Regions from separate parts of the Luteimonas dalianensis genome, predicted to be linked through region 2. Evidence: predicted binding sites of a transcription regulator. Region 2 holds the regulator's gene; each other region holds the start of a gene.
What was found. Region 2 encodes HrcA, which represses chaperone genes, less so after heat shock. Its sites were predicted from a motif close to TTNGCACTCNNNNNNNNNGAGTGCNAA; they were not measured.
Positions count from the first base shown of each region.

Region 1: a site for HrcA is predicted at 4,228-4,254, ahead of rpoH (RNA polymerase sigma factor RpoH). Genes of this name have one in related genera too.
Region 3: a site for HrcA is predicted at 1,346-1,372, ahead of groES (co-chaperone GroES). Genes of this name have one in related genera too.

Region 1 is NZ_JBMPPO010000007.1:27,426-32,864, forward strand. Features, by position in the region: gene ung (uracil-DNA glycosylase) at 1-615, shown strand, start outside; gene ACOZ90_RS11010 (copper resistance protein B) at 632-1,780, opposite strand; gene ACOZ90_RS11015 (copper resistance system multicopper oxidase) at 1,777-3,543, opposite strand; gene ACOZ90_RS11020 (CopL family metal-binding regulatory protein) at 3,651-4,052, opposite strand; gene rpoH (RNA polymerase sigma factor RpoH) at 4,265-5,143, shown strand; gene zupT (zinc transporter ZupT) at 5,230-5,439, opposite strand, start outside.
Region 2 is NZ_JBMPPO010000001.1:301,198-306,636, forward strand. Features, by position in the region: gene dnaJ (molecular chaperone DnaJ) at 1-267, opposite strand, end outside; gene dnaK (molecular chaperone DnaK) at 372-2,306, opposite strand; gene grpE (nucleotide exchange factor GrpE) at 2,423-2,950, opposite strand; gene hrcA (heat-inducible transcriptional repressor HrcA) at 3,032-4,090, opposite strand; gene recN (DNA repair protein RecN) at 4,247-5,439, shown strand, end outside.
Region 3 is NZ_JBMPPO010000004.1:183,335-188,773, forward strand. Features, by position in the region: gene groL (chaperonin GroEL) at 1-943, opposite strand, end outside; gene groES (co-chaperone GroES) at 1,007-1,297, opposite strand; gene ACOZ90_RS07455 (AsnC family transcriptional regulator) at 1,616-2,089, opposite strand; gene ACOZ90_RS07460 (D-amino acid dehydrogenase) at 2,226-3,509, shown strand; gene alr (alanine racemase) at 3,524-4,618, shown strand; gene ACOZ90_RS07470 (acyloxyacyl hydrolase) at 4,615-5,097, opposite strand; gene ACOZ90_RS07475 (protein-disulfide reductase DsbD family protein) at 5,349-5,439, shown strand, end outside.

The DNA.
Region 1 (5,439 bases), on a different contig from region 2:
TTCCTGCGCGAGCGCAAGGCGGCCGGGGCGCGGATCTTCCCGCCCGCGCGCCACATCTTCGCCGCCTTCGATGCCACCCCGTTCGAGGCGGTGAAGGTGGTGATCCTGGGCCAGGATCCGTACCACGGGCCGGGGCAGGCGCACGGGCTGTGCTTCTCGGTGCAGCCGGGCGTGCCGGTGCCGCCGTCGCTGCAGAACATGTACAAGGAGATCGAGCGCGACCTGGGCATCGCCCGTCCCGACCACGGCTACCTGATGCCGTGGGCCGAACGCGGGGTGCTGCTGCTCAACGCGGTGCTCACCGTCGAGCAGGGCCGCGCCGGTGCCCACCAGGGCAAGGGCTGGGAAGGCTTCACCGACCACGTGGTGGAGGTGCTCGACCGCGAGCGCGAGGGCCTGGTGTTCATGCTCTGGGGCAGCTACGCGCAGAAGAAGGGCAGGATCGTGGATGCCCGCCGGCACAAGGTGTTGCGGACCACCCACCCTTCGCCGCTGTCGGCGCATCGCGGCTTCCTGGGCAGCGGCCACTTTTCCGCTGCCAACGAATACCTGGAGCGGCGCGGCGGAGCGCCGGTGGACTGGTCGCTGCCGCCGCGCGCTGAACTGGACGCCTGAGCGGCCAGCCCCGGGCTCAGAACCAGAAGCGCACGCCTGCGACCACCCGGGTGTCGCGCAGGTGGCCGCCGTGGTCGCGGGCGATGTCGGCGGTATTGCCCAGGGCGCGCTCGTGGACCAGTCCGATGTAAGGCGCGAAGCGCCGGGTGATTTCGTAGCGCAGGCGCAGTCCGGCTTCCAGCTTGCCCAGTCCCGAACCGATGCCATGCTCCGGCTCGTTCTTCAGCGAGGCGGTGACTTCCACCAGCGGCTGCAGGATCAGCCGGTTGGTCAGCAGCATGTCGTACTCGGCTTCGAACTTGACCTGGGCCTGACCACCATCGGTGACATAGGCCATGGCCGAGACTTCGAACATGTACGGGGCCAGCCCCTGAACACCGACTGCGCCCCAGGTGCGCGAGTCGGGCTGGAAGTCGTGCTTCACGCCGGCTACGACATCCCACCACGCCCTGACCGCGCGGCTGTACAGCGCCTCCACGTTGGCCGAGCCGGTGCGGCCGCCGCTGCGCTCGCCGCTGGTCTTGACCAGTAGCCGGTTGATGTCGCCACCGACCCACAGGTTGCCCGACCAGGCCTGGCCGGTGCCGGGGTCGGCGTCCCAGGCTTCCAGGCGATTGAAGCGTGCGCGCCAGTGGATGGCCGACCCGTGGCCATGGCCACCGTGCAGGACCGGAAAGGCGGCGGCGCGATCGGCCTCGGTGAGTTCCGGGATCGGTTCACGCGGCTCCAGCAGGCCGGGCGGCTGGGCCGGGCGCGGGGTGCAATGCCCCATCGCCGCGTGCTCGGGCGGGCAGTCCGGATCCTCCTCCACCGGCATGACGCAGTGGCCCATGGCCGCGTGTTCCGGCGTACAGCCGGCATCGTGCCCGTGGCCGTGATGGGCGTCGTGGTCGTGGGCCGGGGGCGTGTCGTCGTCCTCGGGCATGACGCAATGGCCCATGGCGGCATGTTCCGGGGTGCAGTCGGCATCGTGTCCATGGTCGTGACGGGTGTCGTGCTCGTGTGCCGGAGGCGTGTCATCGTCCTCGGGCATGACGCAATGGCCCATCGCAGCGTGTTCCGGAGTGCAGCCGGCGTCATGCTGGCCATGTCCACCATGATGCTGCGCCCAGGCGGGAGCGCCGGCTGCGGCCAGCAGGACGAGGGAGAGCAGGGTCGTCTTCATGCCGCCTCCTCCACGCGCACTTCGCGCATCATGCCGCCGTCCATGTGGTAGAGCAGGTGGCAGTGGTAGGCCCAGCGGCCGAGTGCGTCGGCGCGCACGCGGTAGCTGCGTTTGGAGCCGGGCGGCATGTCCACCGTGTGCTTGCGTACCTTGAACGCGCCGTGCTCGTCCTCCACGTCGCTCCACATGCCGTGCAGGTGGATGGGGTGCTGCATCATGGTGTCGTTGACCAGGATGATGCGCACGCGCTCGCCGTAGTTAAGCCGCAGCGGCTCGGAGCTGGCGAAGGGGATGCCGTCGAACGACCAGGAGAACTTCTCCATGTGGCCGGTCAGGTGCAGTTCGATGTCGCGACCCGGATCGCGGCCGTCCGGATCCTCGAACAGGCTGTTGAGGTCGGCATAGGTCAGGGTGTGGCGGCCGTTGTCGCGCAGGCCGATGCCCGGATCGTCCAGGCGATGGGTCGGGGTCATGGTCTGCATGTCCACCAGCGGGTTGTTGGTTTCGCTGGCAGGGTGCGCCTGCATGTCGGCACCGCCGTGCCCGTGGTGGCCACCGTGGCCCGCGTGGGCATCGTGCCCGCCATGATCGCCATGTCCGCCGTGGCCCATGTCGTCCATCGTCAGCAGCGGACGCGGATCGACCGCGGGGATTGGTGCTTCCAGCCCCGCCTGCACCGCCAGGGTGCCGCGCGCATAGCCGGTGCGGCCCATGTCCTGGGCGAAGATGGTGAAGGCGTCCTGGCCGCTTGGCTCGACGATCACGTCGAAGGTCTCCGCCACGCCCATGCGGAACTCGTCCACCGTCACCGGATGGATGTACTGGCCGTCGGCGGCGACCACGGTCATCTTCAAGCCCGGGATGCGGATGTCGAAGTAGGTCATGTTGGCGGCGTTGATGAAGCGCAGCAGGACCTTCTCGCCGGGGCGGAACTGCCCGGTCCAGTTGCTGGCCGGGTTCGCGCCGTTCATCAGGTAGGTATAGGTGTTGGCGTTGACGTCGGACAGGTCGGTCGGCGTCATCCGCATCTGCCCCCAGGACCGGCGGTCGGCGCGGGTGGCGCGCCAGCCATCGCGGCGCACGTCGCGGAAGAAATCGCCGATCGTGGGCATGTAGTAGTTGTCGTAATGGGAGTTCTTCTTCAGCCGCCGGAACAGCGCGTCCGGGGTCAGGTCGGTCCAGTCCGACAGCAGCACCACGTGCTCGCGGTCCCAGTGGTAGGGCGGCGGCTCGATCGGGTCGATGATCATCGGCCCGTACAGGCCGGCCTGCTCCTGGTGCAGCGAATGGCTGTGGTACCAGTAGGTGCCCGACTGCCTGAGCTGGAAGCGGTACAGGTACGACTCGCCCGGATAGATGCCGTCGAAGCTCATGCCCGGCACCCCGTCCATGTTCGCCGGCAGCAGGATGCCGTGCCAGTGGATCGAGGTCTGGGTATGCCCGGGCAGGTGGTTGGAGACGCGGATGGTGACCGTGTCGCCCTCGCGCCAGCGCAGCAGCGGGGCAGGCAGGCTGTTGTTGACGGTGATCGCCGGGCGGGTGCGGCCGGTGAAATTGACCGTGCTCGCGCCGACGCCGAGCTGCAGGTCGGTGGCGGTCAGCACGCCGCCCGGGCTGGCATGGCCGGAGCCGGCGGCGTGGGCCGGGTTGCGCAGCAGGCCGGTGGAAAGCGCCACGCCGCCCAGGGCCAGGCCCTGCACGAACATGCGACGCGACGGGGACACCGGCATCTGCGCCGGTGGGCTGTGTCGTCTGGAAGTCATCTGGTTGTCCTCGCTGCGGCGCCTGTGCGGCGACCGCTTTCGATCATTGGTTCGGAGCGCGCATGCCCTGCAAGGCACACGTTGCGTCGTCCGCCAGTGGCGGAGGCTCAGGCGATCGGGGGACGGATCGGTGGGGACGACGGGGTGGCAGGCGGCGCCGATGCGGCTTCGGGCAGCAGCATGCTCGAGATGGCCGGGGCCGGGAACTGTGCCTGGGCGCCGAACACCGCATTGCACGAGTGCAGGCAAAGTGTCAGGCACAGCTTCAGGCAGGTCTCGTCGCCGTGCATGTCGTGGCCTTCATGGCCGGAGCTCTCGGTGTCCTGGCTGGCATGTTCGCCATGGCAATCATCCTCCCCGGCAACCGGGTCAACCACGGCAGCGCCTGCCTGCGTTTGCACTGTCCCCATGTCCATGCCCGCCGCCATGCGGACCTGCGCCATCAGCGATCCCGTGCCGCCAAGCAGCAGGGTGAGGGACAGCAGCAGGAGCAGGAGTCGGTTGGCCACGAAACGGGGCGTGCGGATGGCGCGCCGGGACTGCGGGCGGGGAGTGCGAGCATAGCGCAAGGTCGCTGTTCCCGCCGGACCAGATACAATGGGCTGGCTCCAGGGTTCAAATAAAATCAATGGGTTGCGTTAATCATGTTCCATGAATGGAACGGAAAAGGAACTTTTCACCGGCTTAGCAGTCACATATGGACACTGCTAAAATGATGCCCATGACACAGACCATGACCTCCCACGCCCTGGTTTCCAACAGCCTCCCGGTGCCGAGCCCGATCGGCTCGCTCGATGCGTACATCGGCGCCGTCTACCAGATCCCGGTGCTCTCGGCCGAGGACGAGCAGGCGCTCGCCCACCGCTACCGTGACCAGGAAGACCTGGACGCGGCCCAGGAGCTGGTGCATTCGCACCTGCGCTTCGTGGTTCACGTGGCCCGCGGCTACATGGGCTACGGCCTGCCGCTGGGCGACCTGGTGCAGGAAGGCAACATCGGCCTGATGAAGGCCGTCAAGCGCTTCGACCCCGCGGTCGGCGTGCGCCTGGTCTCGTTCGCGGTGCACTGGATCCGCGCCGAGATGCACGAGTACATCCTCAAGAACTGGCGCATCGTGAAGGTCGCCACCACCAAGGCCCAGCGCAAGCTGTTCTTCAACCTGCGCAAGAGCAAGAAGCGCCTGGGCTGGCTGAACGCCGAAGAGGTGAGCACGGTGGCGCGCGAGCTCAACGTGCCCGAGCGCGAGGTGCTGGAGATGGAGTCGCGCCTGTCCGGCCGCGACATCGGCTTCGACGCGCCGGTGGACGATGACAGCGAGCGGATCCCGCCGGCCCCGGAGGCCTATCTCGTCTCCGAGGAGGGCGACCCGGCCGTGGCCTACGAGCGCGAGGATCGCAGGGATCACCGCCTGGAGCTGCTGCGCGAGGGCCTGGCCGAACTGGACGATCGCTCGCGCGACATCATCCAGCGCCGCTGGCTCAACCCGGACAGCAAGGACACGCTGCAGGAACTGGCCGACGAGTACGGCGTGTCCGCCGAGCGCATCCGCCAGGTGGAAGCCAACGCGCTGAAGAAGATGCGCGGCCTGATCGCCGCCTGACCCGCGGCACCCGGCAACACCCGAACGGCCCGGCATCCCCGGGCCGTTTGCATTCTGCAGGCCGCCGGCGCCCCGGCGCGGCGCAGCTACCAGTTGAACAGGACGAGGCTGATGGCCATCGTCGCCATGCCCACCACCAGGCCGTACACGGTCTCGTGGCCCTTGGCGTAGCGCTTGGCCGCGGGCAGCAGTTCGTCCAGGGCCAGGAACACCATCACCCCGGCGATGATCCCGAAGACCGCGCCGAACAGGGCGTTGGACATGAACGGCCCCAGCAGCGTGTAGCCCACCAGCGC
Region 2 (5,439 bases):
GCCGCCGAAGCCCGGCCCGGCGTTGCCGCCGCCCATGCCGTGCTCGAACGCGGCGTGCCCGTGCTGGTCGTACATGCGGCGCCTGCCGCCGTCCGACAGCACTTCGTAGGCCTCCTTGCACTCCTTGAACGCCGCCTCGGCCGCGGCATCACCCGGGTTGCGATCCGGGTGGTACTTCATCGCGCAGCGGCGATAGGCCTTCTTCAGCTCGTCCTCGGTGGCGGTGCGGGACACGCCCAGGACTTCGTAGTAGTCGCGCTTGCTCATCGATCAGGTCCGTCTTGCGGGCGGACCAGGTACAGGTGGTCCACATATGCAACGGGAACCGGGAGGCATGGCCCCACGGTTCCCGTCGCGGGTACGGCGGGAGGTCAGTCCTTCTTCTCGTCGTCCTTGACCTCGGTGAACTCGGCGTCGACCACGTCGTCGGCCGGCTCCCCGGCGCCCTGGGCCTCGGCACCGGCGGCGCCGGCATCACCGGCCTGGCCGGCGGCGGCGGCCGCTGCGAACAGCGACTGCGCGGCCTCCTCCAGCGCCTTGGTCTTGCCCTCGATCTGGGCCTTGTCGTCGCCCTTCATCGCGGTCTCGACCTCGGCGATCGCCGACTCGACCTGGCCGATCACCTCGCCCGGCACCTTGTCGCCGTTGTCCTTGATCGCGCTGCGGGTGCTGTGCACCAGCGCGTCGGCCTGGTTGCGGGCCTGCACCAGCTCCTGGAACTTGCGGTCGTCCTCGCGGTGGGCCTCGGCGTCGGCGACCATCCGCTGGATCTCATCGTCCGACAGGCCCGAGCCGGCCTTGATCTCGACCTTCTGCTCCTTGCCGGTCTTCTTGTCCTTGGCGGTCACGTGGACGATGCCGTTGGCGTCGATGTCGAACGACACCTCCACCTGCGGCATGCCGCGCGGGGCCGGCTCGATGCCGGTCAGGTCGAACTTGGCCAGCGACTTGTTGTAGCGGGCCTGCTCACGCTCGCCCTGCAGCACGTGCACGGTCACCGCGGACTGGTTGTCCTCGGCGGTGCTGAACGTCTGCGAGGCCTTGGTCGGCACCGTGGTGTTCTTCTCGATGATCTTGGTGAACACGCCGCCCAGGGTCTCGATGCCCAGGCTCAGCGGGGTCACGTCCAGCAGCAGCACGTCCTTGACGTCGCCGGCCAGCACGCCGCCCTGCACCGCGGCGCCGATGGCCACCGCCTCGTCGGGATTGACGTCCTTGCGCGGCTCCTTGCCGAAGAACTCGGCCACGGCCTGCTGCACCTTGGGCATGCGGGTCTGGCCGCCGACCAGGATCACCTCGCTGATCTCGCTGGCGCGCAGGCCGGCGTCGTTGAGCGCGATCCGGCACGGCTCGATCGACTTCTTCACCAGGTCTTCCACCAGCGCTTCCAGCTTGGCCCGGGTGAGCTTGATGTTCAGGTGCTTGGGGCCGGAAGCATCGGCGGTCACGTACGGCAGGTTGACCTCGGTCTGCTGGGCGCTGGAAAGCTCGATCTTGGCCCGCTCGGCGGCGTCCTTCAGGCGCTGCAGGGCAAGCGGATCCTTGCGCAGGTCGATGCCCTGGTCCTTCTGGAACTCCTCGACCAGATAGTCGATGACCCGCGCGTCGAAGTCCTCGCCGCCCAGGAAGGTGTCGCCGTTGGTGGCCAGCACCTCGAACTGCTTCTCGCCGTCGACCTCGGCGATCTCGATGATCGACACGTCGAAGGTGCCGCCGCCCAGGTCGTACACGGCGATCTTGCGGTCGCCGCCGCTCTTGTCCAGGCCGTACGCCAGCGCGGCCGCGGTTGGCTCGTTGATGATGCGCTTCACGTCCAGGCCGGCGATGCGGCCGGCGTCCTTGGTCGCCTGGCGCTGGGAGTCGTTGAAGTAGGCCGGCACGGTGATGACCGCCTCGGTGACCTTTTCGCCCAGGTAGTCCTCGGCGGTCTTCTTCATCTTCTCCAGGATGCGCGCGGACACTTCCTGCGCGGAGAGCTTCTTGCCGTCGCTGGACTGCACCCAGGCATCGCCGTTGTCGTGCTCGACGATCTTGTAGGGCACCAGGCCGATGTCCTTCTGGACTTCGGCGTCGCTGAACTTGCGGCCGATCAGGCGCTTGACCGCGAAGAAGGTGTTGTGCGGGTTGGTGACGGCCTGGCGCTTGGCCGAGGCGCCCACGAGCACCTCGCCGTCCTTGGTGTAGGCCACGATCGACGGCGTGGTGCGGTCACCCTCGCTGTTCTCGATGACCTTGGCCTTGCTGCCGTCCATGATCGCCACGCACGAGTTGGTCGTACCGAGGTCGATTCCGATGATCTTTGCCATGAGTGGGTTCCTCTGGATCCTGGTTCTGTACTGGTTTCGGGGGCGGCCGGGCCGCCGATACGCTGTATCTGGGGGCGGCTGGCGGGGGTTCAAGCACGCGCCGGCCAATTGCGCTGCTACGAGGGGGCGACCACGACCATGGCCGGACGCAGCAGGCGTTCGTTGAGCACGTAGCCCTTCTGGAACAGCTGCACCACCGCGCCCGGCGCGACGCCGGGGGCCTCGGCCACGCTCATGGCCTGGTGGTGCTGCGGGTCGAAGGCCTCGCCCGGCGCGGGCGCGACTTCCAGCAAGCCATTGGCCGCGGTCACCTTGAGCAGCTGGCGCAGGGTGGCCTCCAGGCCCGCCCGCAGCGGATCGTCACTGGCGGCGTTGGCCAGGCCGGCTTCGATGCTGTCGAACACCGGCAGCAGATCCGCCAGCAGGCGTTCGTTGGCGAAGCGGCGCGCGGACTCGACGTCGCGGGCCATGCGCTTGCGCTGGTTCTCAAGGTCGGCGCGCTCGAGCAGCGACTGCGCCCGCAGCTGCTCCAGCTCGCCCTGCAGCGCCTCGAACTGCTCGTGCAGCACCTGGCTGGCGTCGGTTTCCTGGGCCCCGCCCGGCTCCTGCCGGGGGTCCTTGTCCTGTCCGGATTCGTGGTTCATTTCTGGTCCCGTAGCGGTCGTTCTGCCGCCGTTGCACCGGCAATGGGGCCCGCCCCGGGGCAATTCAAGCCCGCTGCGGAATCAGCCCTCTCCGGCCGCGTCCAGCGCCGCCCCCAGCGCCCCGGCCGTGGCCTGGACGACGGGGATCACCCGCTCATACGCCATCCGGGTCGGCCCGATCGCGCCGAGCACGCCCAGCACCTGGCCACCGGTGCCGTAGCTGGCGGTCACCAGCGACACCCCTTCCAGCGGCGCCAGCCCGGTCTCCTCGCCAATGAAGATGCGCACCCCGGGCGCGTCCACCGTGCGCTCGAGCAGCTGCAGGATCTCGCGTTTGCGCGAAAACGCCTCGAACAGCTCGCGCAGCCGCTCCAGATCCGACAGGTCCTGCAGGCCGATCAGGCGGTTCTGGCCGGCCACCACCATGTCGTCGTCGTCACCGCCCAGCGCCTGTTCGGCCAGCTCCACGGTCTGCGCCAGCAGGCTTTCCATCTCGCTGCGGGCGGTGCGCATGTCGCGCACCAGCGCCGCGCGGATCTCGCCCAGCGGCATGCCGGCGAAATGCGCGTTGAGATAGTTGGCCACCCGCTCCAGCTCGGCCGGCCCGTAGCCGCGGCGGGTCTGGATGAGCCGGTTCTGCACTTCGTTGTCGGCGAACACCAGGATCGCCATCACCCGCTGCGCATCCACCGCCACGAAATCGATGTGGCGGAAGGCGAAGCGCTCGCGCCGGGGCACGCTGACCACGCCGACGAAGTGGGTCATCGCCGACACCAGCTCCGAGGCGCTGCCCAGCAGCGACTGGGTGCCGCCACCGGGGGCCAGCCCACCGCGCACGCGCGCGATCTCCGCCTCGGGCAGCGGCTTGAGCTGGAGCAGCGAGTCGACGAAGACCCGGTAGCCCTGTGCCGTCGGGATCCGGCCGGCCGAGGTGTGCGGGGAGGACAGGAAGCCGCTTTCCTCCAGGTCGGCGAGGATGTTGCGGATCGTCGCCGGGCTGACCTCCAGGCCCGAATGCCGGGCCAGGGTCTGCGACCCGACCGGCTCGCCGTCCTGGATGTGGCGGCCGATCAGGGTGCGCAGCAGCTGGCGCGCGCGCGGGTCGAGATCGTGTCCGGAAGGGCCCTGTGGCTGGCTCATATGATGTCCACGATATACGGCCGGCACGGCGGCTTCGCAACCGGGCACGGCCCCCGGGGGCCCGTATCGCAGGCCGTGCGACGCGGACGGCCGATGCTGGCGGCCCCCGCCACGGGCTTGGCCGCCACCGGCCCCGCGCTGCACAATCACGCCCCTATGCTGACCCATCTCACGATCCGCGATTTCGCCGTCGCCAGCGCCACCGAAATGGAGTTCGGCCCCGGCCTGACGGTGATTTCCGGGGAAACAGGCGCCGGCAAGTCGCTGCTGGTCGACGCCCTGGGCTTCCTCTCGGGCCTGCGCGCGGACAGCGGCATGGTCCGCCACGGCGCCGCCCGCGCCGAGCTGAGCGCCTTGTTCGACCTCGCCGACACCCCGGCGGCGCTGGCGTGGCTGGTCGAGCATGAATTCGACGAGGACGACGCCTGCCAGCTGCGCCGCACCCTGCGCGCCGACGGCGGCTCGCGCGCGTGGATCAACGGCCGCCCGGCCACCCTCGCCCAGCTGGGTGAACTGGCCGGCCTGCTGGTCGAGATCCACGGCCAGCACGAGCACCAGGCCCTGCTCTCGCGCGGCAGCCAGCTGGCGCTGCTGGACGCCTACGGCCGGCACCCGGCCGAGCTGTCCGAAGTGGCCGCGGCGGCACGCGCGTGGACGGCGCTGGAACAGGAGCGCGACGCGCTCTCGCGCACCGGCGACCCGGCCGAGCGGCGCGACTGGCTGCGGCACCAGCTGCAGGAGCTGGAAGGCCAGCCGCTGGAGCCGGACGCCATCCAGACACTGCTGGCCGACCATCGCCGCCACGCCCACTCGGCCGAACTGATCGATGCCTGCGACGGCGCGCTGGAGCGGATCGGCGGCGACGATTCGCTGGACGCCCAGGTACAGCGCATCCGCGCCGGGCTGGCCCGCATGCAGGAGCACGAGCCGAGGCTGGCCGAAGTCGACGCCATGCTCGAATCGGCGGGTATCCAGCTTGAAGAGGCCGCCAGCCTGCTGCAGCTGGTGCGCGACGACCTGGACGTGGATCCGGAGAGCTACCGGCAGCTGGAGCAGCGCCTTGTCCAGCTGCACGACCTGGCCCGCAAGCACCGGGTCGCCCCGGAAGCCCTGGCCGTGCGCCGCGACGAGATGGCCGCCGAGCTGGACGCGCTGGAACACGCCGATGAACGCCTGCAGGCGCTCGACCAGGAGATCCAGGCCGCCGCCGGCCGCTGGCGCAGCGCCGCCGACGCCCTGGGCAAGGCCCGCGCCCGGGCCGCGAAAACGCTCTCGCGCGACACCACCGCGCTAATCGCCGAACTGGGCATGGGCGGCGGCCGCTTCGAGGTCGAGCTCCAGGAGCAGCA
Region 3 (5,439 bases), on a different contig from region 2:
GGATGGTGGCCTTTTCCAGCTGCAGGCCCACTTCCTCGGAGATCACGGTGCCACCGGTCAGCACGGCCATGTCTTCCAGCATCGCCTTGCGACGGTCGCCGAAGCCCGGGGCCTTCACGGCCACGACCTTGACGATGCCGCGGATGGTGTTGACCACCAGGGTCGCCAGGGCCTCGCCCTCGACTTCCTCGGCCACGATCAGCAGCGGCTTGCCGGCCTTGGCCACGCCTTCCAGCACCGGCAGCAGGTCGCGAACATTGGAGATCTTCTTGTCGTGCAGCAGGATGAACGGATCATCCAGCTCGGCGCTCATCGACTGCTGGTTGTTGATGAAGTACGGCGACAGGTAGCCGCGGTCGAACTGCATGCCCTCGACCACGTCCAGCTCGTTGTCCAGGCCCGAGCCCTCTTCAACGGTGATCACGCCTTCCTTGCCGACCTTCTTCATCGCGTCGGCGATGATCGAGCCGATCGACTCGTCGGAGTTGGCCGAGATGGTGCCGACCTGGGCGATCGCCTTGTCGTCGGCGGTGGGCTTGGAGATGTTCTTCAGCTCGTCCACGGCGGCGCGCACGGCCTGGTCGATGCCGCGCTTGAGGTCCATCGGGTTCATGCCCGCGGCAACCGCCTTGGAGCCCTCGCGGATCAGCGCCTGGGCCAGCACTGTGGCGGTGGTGGTGCCGTCACCGGCGCTGTCGGAGGTCTTGGAAGCGACTTCCTTGACCATCTGCGCGCCCATGTTCTCGAACTTGTCGGCCAGCTCGATCTCCTTGGCGACGGACACGCCGTCCTTGGTGATCGTGGGGGCGCCGAAGCTCTTGTCGAGCACGACGTTGCGGCCCTTGGGGCCGAGGGTGGCCTTGACGGCATTGGCGAGGGTGTTCACGCCGCGCACCATCTTCGAGCGCGCGTCCTCACCGAAACGGATTTCCTTGGCAGCCATTTGCTAACTCCGGAATGTGATGTCTTGTGATTGGGGGGATATGGGGATCGAAAGAGCCGCGGATCAGCCCAGGATCGCCAGGATGTCGTCCTCGCGGACCACCAGGTACTCGGTGCCTTCCAGCTTCACCTCGGTGCCGCTGTACTTGCCGAACAGCACCTGGTCGCCGACCTTCACCTTCGGCGCGCGCACGTCGCCGTTGTCCAGCGCCTTGCCGTCGCCGATGGCCACGACTTCGCCCTTGATGGGCTTCTCGGTCGCCGAATCCGGGATCACGATCCCGCCGGCCGACATCTTCTCTTCCTCGGTACGCTTGATGACCACGCGGTCGTAAAGCGGCTTGATATTGCTCATGTCGATCCTCGTCAAGTGATTGATCGGGTTGGAAATTGGGCGGCGATCTTAGCACTCCACCCTTGGGAGTGCCAAAGCCGCGGGCAGCAAGACCCGGCGAACCGGGCGTGACCCGAACATGGGGCCCCGATTTCCGGGTTCAAGGGCAAGCAGGGGAAATTTTCCAGCGCTGGATGGAATGTTCCACGGGCGGGCCGGCGGGGTAGCCGCAGGCGGAGGCCGGGGGACATGGAGCGAAAAGGCCTCCCGGCCGCGGCGGGGCCCTCCAGATCATCGCGCCGCACCCAAGCCAACGCAGCCTTCCCGAACCACCCCGCGTCAATCCGCCAGCGGAAGCTCCAGGGTCTCCTTCACCTCCTCCATCACGATGTAGCTCCGCGACTCGCGCACATACGGCAGCGTCAGCAGCGTGCTCCCCAGCAGCTTGCGGTACGACGCCATCTCCGAAATCCGCGCCTTGATCAGGTAGTCGAAATCCCCCGACACCAGATGGCACTCCAGCACGTGCGGCAGCTTCAGCGCCGCGCGCCGGAACTCCTCGAAGATGTCACCCGACTTGTACGCCAGGCTGATATGCACGAACACCAGCAGCGCCGCCCCCGCCGCCTCCGGGGTCACCCGCGCGTGATAGCCGGTGATCACCCCGTCGCGCTCCAGCCTTCGCACCCGCTCCGCGCACGGCGTGGTCGACAGCCCCACCCGCTCGCCCAGCTCGGTGAAAGGAATGCGCCCCTCGCGCTGCAGGATGCGCAGGATCCTGCGGTCAATCCGATCCAGCCCTCGCCTGGCCATGCAAGCCTCCTCCAAACAGCGGGAAAACAGGATTTTTCCCCGATCTGTGGATCATAAACGGGAAATATCACTGCCATATCAAAAATATACTGGCCGGCCTCCCTGCTTTGACGCGATTGCACGCGAAGACATCACCATGCGCATCCTGGTTCTCGGTTCCGGAGTCGTCGGCGTCACCAGCGCCTGGTACCTGCGCCAGGCCGGCCACGACGTCGTCGTCGTCGACCGCCAGCCCGAGCCGGCGATGGAAACCAGCTTCGCCAACGCCGGCCAGGTCTCGCCCGGCTACGCCTCGCCTTGGCCCGCCCCCGGCATCCCGCTCAAGGCCATCAAGTGGCTGCTCTCGCGCCACGCCCCGCTCGCGGTCAAGCCCACCGCCGACCCGGCCCAGTACCGCTGGATGTGGCAGATGCTGCGCAACTGCACCAGCGCCCGCTACGGCGTGAGCAAGGCGCGCATGGTGCGCCTGGCCGAATACAGCCGCCTGTGCCTGGAGCAGCTGCGCCAGGAGCAGGGCCTGCAGTACGAACAGCGCACCCTGGGCACCACCCAGCTGTTCCGCACCCAGGCCCAGCTCGACGCCGCCGCCCGCGACATCGCCATCCTCGAACAGTACGGGGTCGCCTACCAGTTGCTCGACCGCGCCGGCATCATCGGCGCCGAGCCGGCGCTGGCGAAGGTACAGGACGACCTGGTCGGCGCCCTGCGCCTGCCGGGCGATGAAACCGGCGACTGCCACCTGTTCACCGTGCAGCTGGCCGAACTGGCCGCCCGCCAGGGCGTGGAGTTCCGCCAGGGCACCGTGGAGGCGCTGCAGGCCGGCGGCGGCAAGATCTCCGGCGTGCGCATCGACGGCCGCCTGGAGAGCGCCGACCGCTACGTGCTGGCCACCGGCAGCTGGAGCGCCCCCCTGCTCGCGCCGCTGGGCATCCGCCTGCCGGTCTACCCGCTCAAGGGCTACTCGCTGACCATCCCGATCCGCGACCCCGGCATGGCGCCGATCTCCACCGTGCTGGACGAGAGCTACAAGGTCGCCATCACCCGCTTCGACGACCGCATCCGGGTCGGCGGCATGGCCGAGGTGTCCGGCTACGACATGTCGCTGCCCGAACGCCGCCGCCAGACCCTGGAGATGGTGGTGCGCAGCCTGTACCCGGAGGGCGGCGACCTGGAGGCGGCCGAGTTCTGGACAGGCCTGCGCCCGTCCACCCCCGACGGCCCGCCGGTGATCGGCGCCACCGGCTACTCCAACCTGCTGCTCAACACCGGCCACGGCACCCTGGGCTGGACGATGGCCTGCGGCTCGGGCCGCTACCTGGCCGACCTGGTCGACGGCCGCACCCCGGCGATCGATCCGGAAGGGCTGGACATCTCGCGCTACGATCGACCCTGGCCGGTGGCACCGGCCGCCTCGCACTGACCGGCTGCCCCCACATGCGTCCCGCCCTCGCCCGGATCGACCTCGACGCCCTGCGCCACAACTACCGCCACGCGCGGCGGCTGGGCGGCGGGCGCGCGTTGGCGGTGGTCAAGGCCGACGCCTACGGCCACGGCGCGGTGCGCTGCGCGCAGGCGCTTGATGGCGAGGCCGACGGCTTCGGGGTGGCCTGCATCGAGGAGGCGCTGGAGCTGCGCGAAGCGGGGATCCGCGCGCCGATCCTGCTGCTGGAAGGCTTCTTCGAGGCCACCGAACTGGCGCTGATCGAACGCCACGGGCTGTGGACGGTGATCGCCTCGCCCTGGCAGGTGGAGGCGCTGGAGCGGCACCGGCCCGGCCGCGCCTGGACAGCCTGGCTCAAGCTGGACACCGGCATGCACCGGCTGGGCCTGTCGGCAGGCGAATTCGCCGATGCCTGGCAGCGGCTGCAGGCGCTGGGATGGGTCGAAGACATGGTCGCGATGACCCACTTCGCCCGCGCCGACGAGCTTGCCCAGCCGCGCACCGCACAGCAGCTGGACGCCTTCAACACCGCTCTGGCGGCGCTGCCGCCCGGCACGCCGGCCAGCGTCGCCAATTCGGCCGGGCTGATGGCATGGCCGCGCGCGCGCCGCGACTGGGTGCGCCCGGGACTGATGCTCTACGGCACCCACATGCTCGACGCCCCGTGCGCGGCCGCCGACGCGCTGCGCCCGGTGATGCGCCTGCAGTCACGCGTGATCGCGGTGCGCGAGCTGGCCGTGGGCGAGCCGATCGGCTACGGCGGCGGCTTCGTCACCGACGTGCCCACGCGGGTGGGCGTGGTGGCGATGGGCTATGCGGATGGATACGCGCAGTACGCGCCGATGGGCACGCCGGTGCTGGTCGATGGCGCGCGCAGCCGGCTGATCGGCCGGGTCTCGATGGACATGCTGACGGTTGATCTCACCGCGCATCCGCACGCAGGGGTCGGCACGCCGGTGGAACTGTGGGGCCCGGATCTACCGGTGGCCGAGGTCGCCGCGCACTGCGCCAGCAGCCCGTACCGGCTGCTGTCGGGCCTGAAGCGGGTGCGCCGCGAATACGCTGCGCCGGTGGAAGCGGCGGGCTAGAAGCGCCAGGCCGCCAGCAGCATCGTCTCGCCGTCGTTGGGCTGCATGATGCTGGCGTTGGAGATATGGCGGGCCAGCAGCGAGAAGCGGTTCCAGCGCCAGCCGACGGTGCTGACGAACTGCGGATTGCCCGACAGGGCATCGGTCTCGCCCACCTGCACGCCGGCGCCGAACCCGGCGGTAAAGCCGTTGGGCCGGTCGTAGCGCAGGCCGCCGTGGAACACGCCCACGTCGTCGTCCAGATCCAGGTGGGTACCGGAGCGTCCGGGCACGTAGATCGCGCCCAGCTCCCAGCGCAGGGTGCCGCCGTATGCCTGGCGCCATTCGGGCATCCAGGCGATCGAGGCGATGCCGGTGGTCTCCGAGTCGCGGGTGACCGAAACGCCGCCGGCCACTTCAACCTGGGCCTGCGCCTGGGCAAGCGGGACGACGGACAGGATGGCCAGGGCGAGGAAAGTGCGAAGCAGGAATCTGTGCATGGAAAAGACTTGTTGGATGCGGGCCGCACGAAGCAGGTGTACCCCTGTTCAGGGCCGGGAAGCTTAGCCCCCGGCACCTGCAACGCCGCGTTAACAGGCAGCCAGTTTCGACGGGACGAACCGTTCCATCCGCGCCCGCGCGGCGGCCGTCGGATACCCTATGCAGTTGATCCGCAGCCAACTCCGAGCCCGCCCTTGTCCGCCGAAAACGCCCTGCTCCGCCTTGCCACCGCCGCCGGGAGCGCGCCGGCTTGAACCTGTTCGCGCGCATTGCCGGCCTTCTCCTGCTGGCCATCGGACTGGCGGCGGGCAGCGCCCATGCCCAGGGCGTCAATCCCGAAG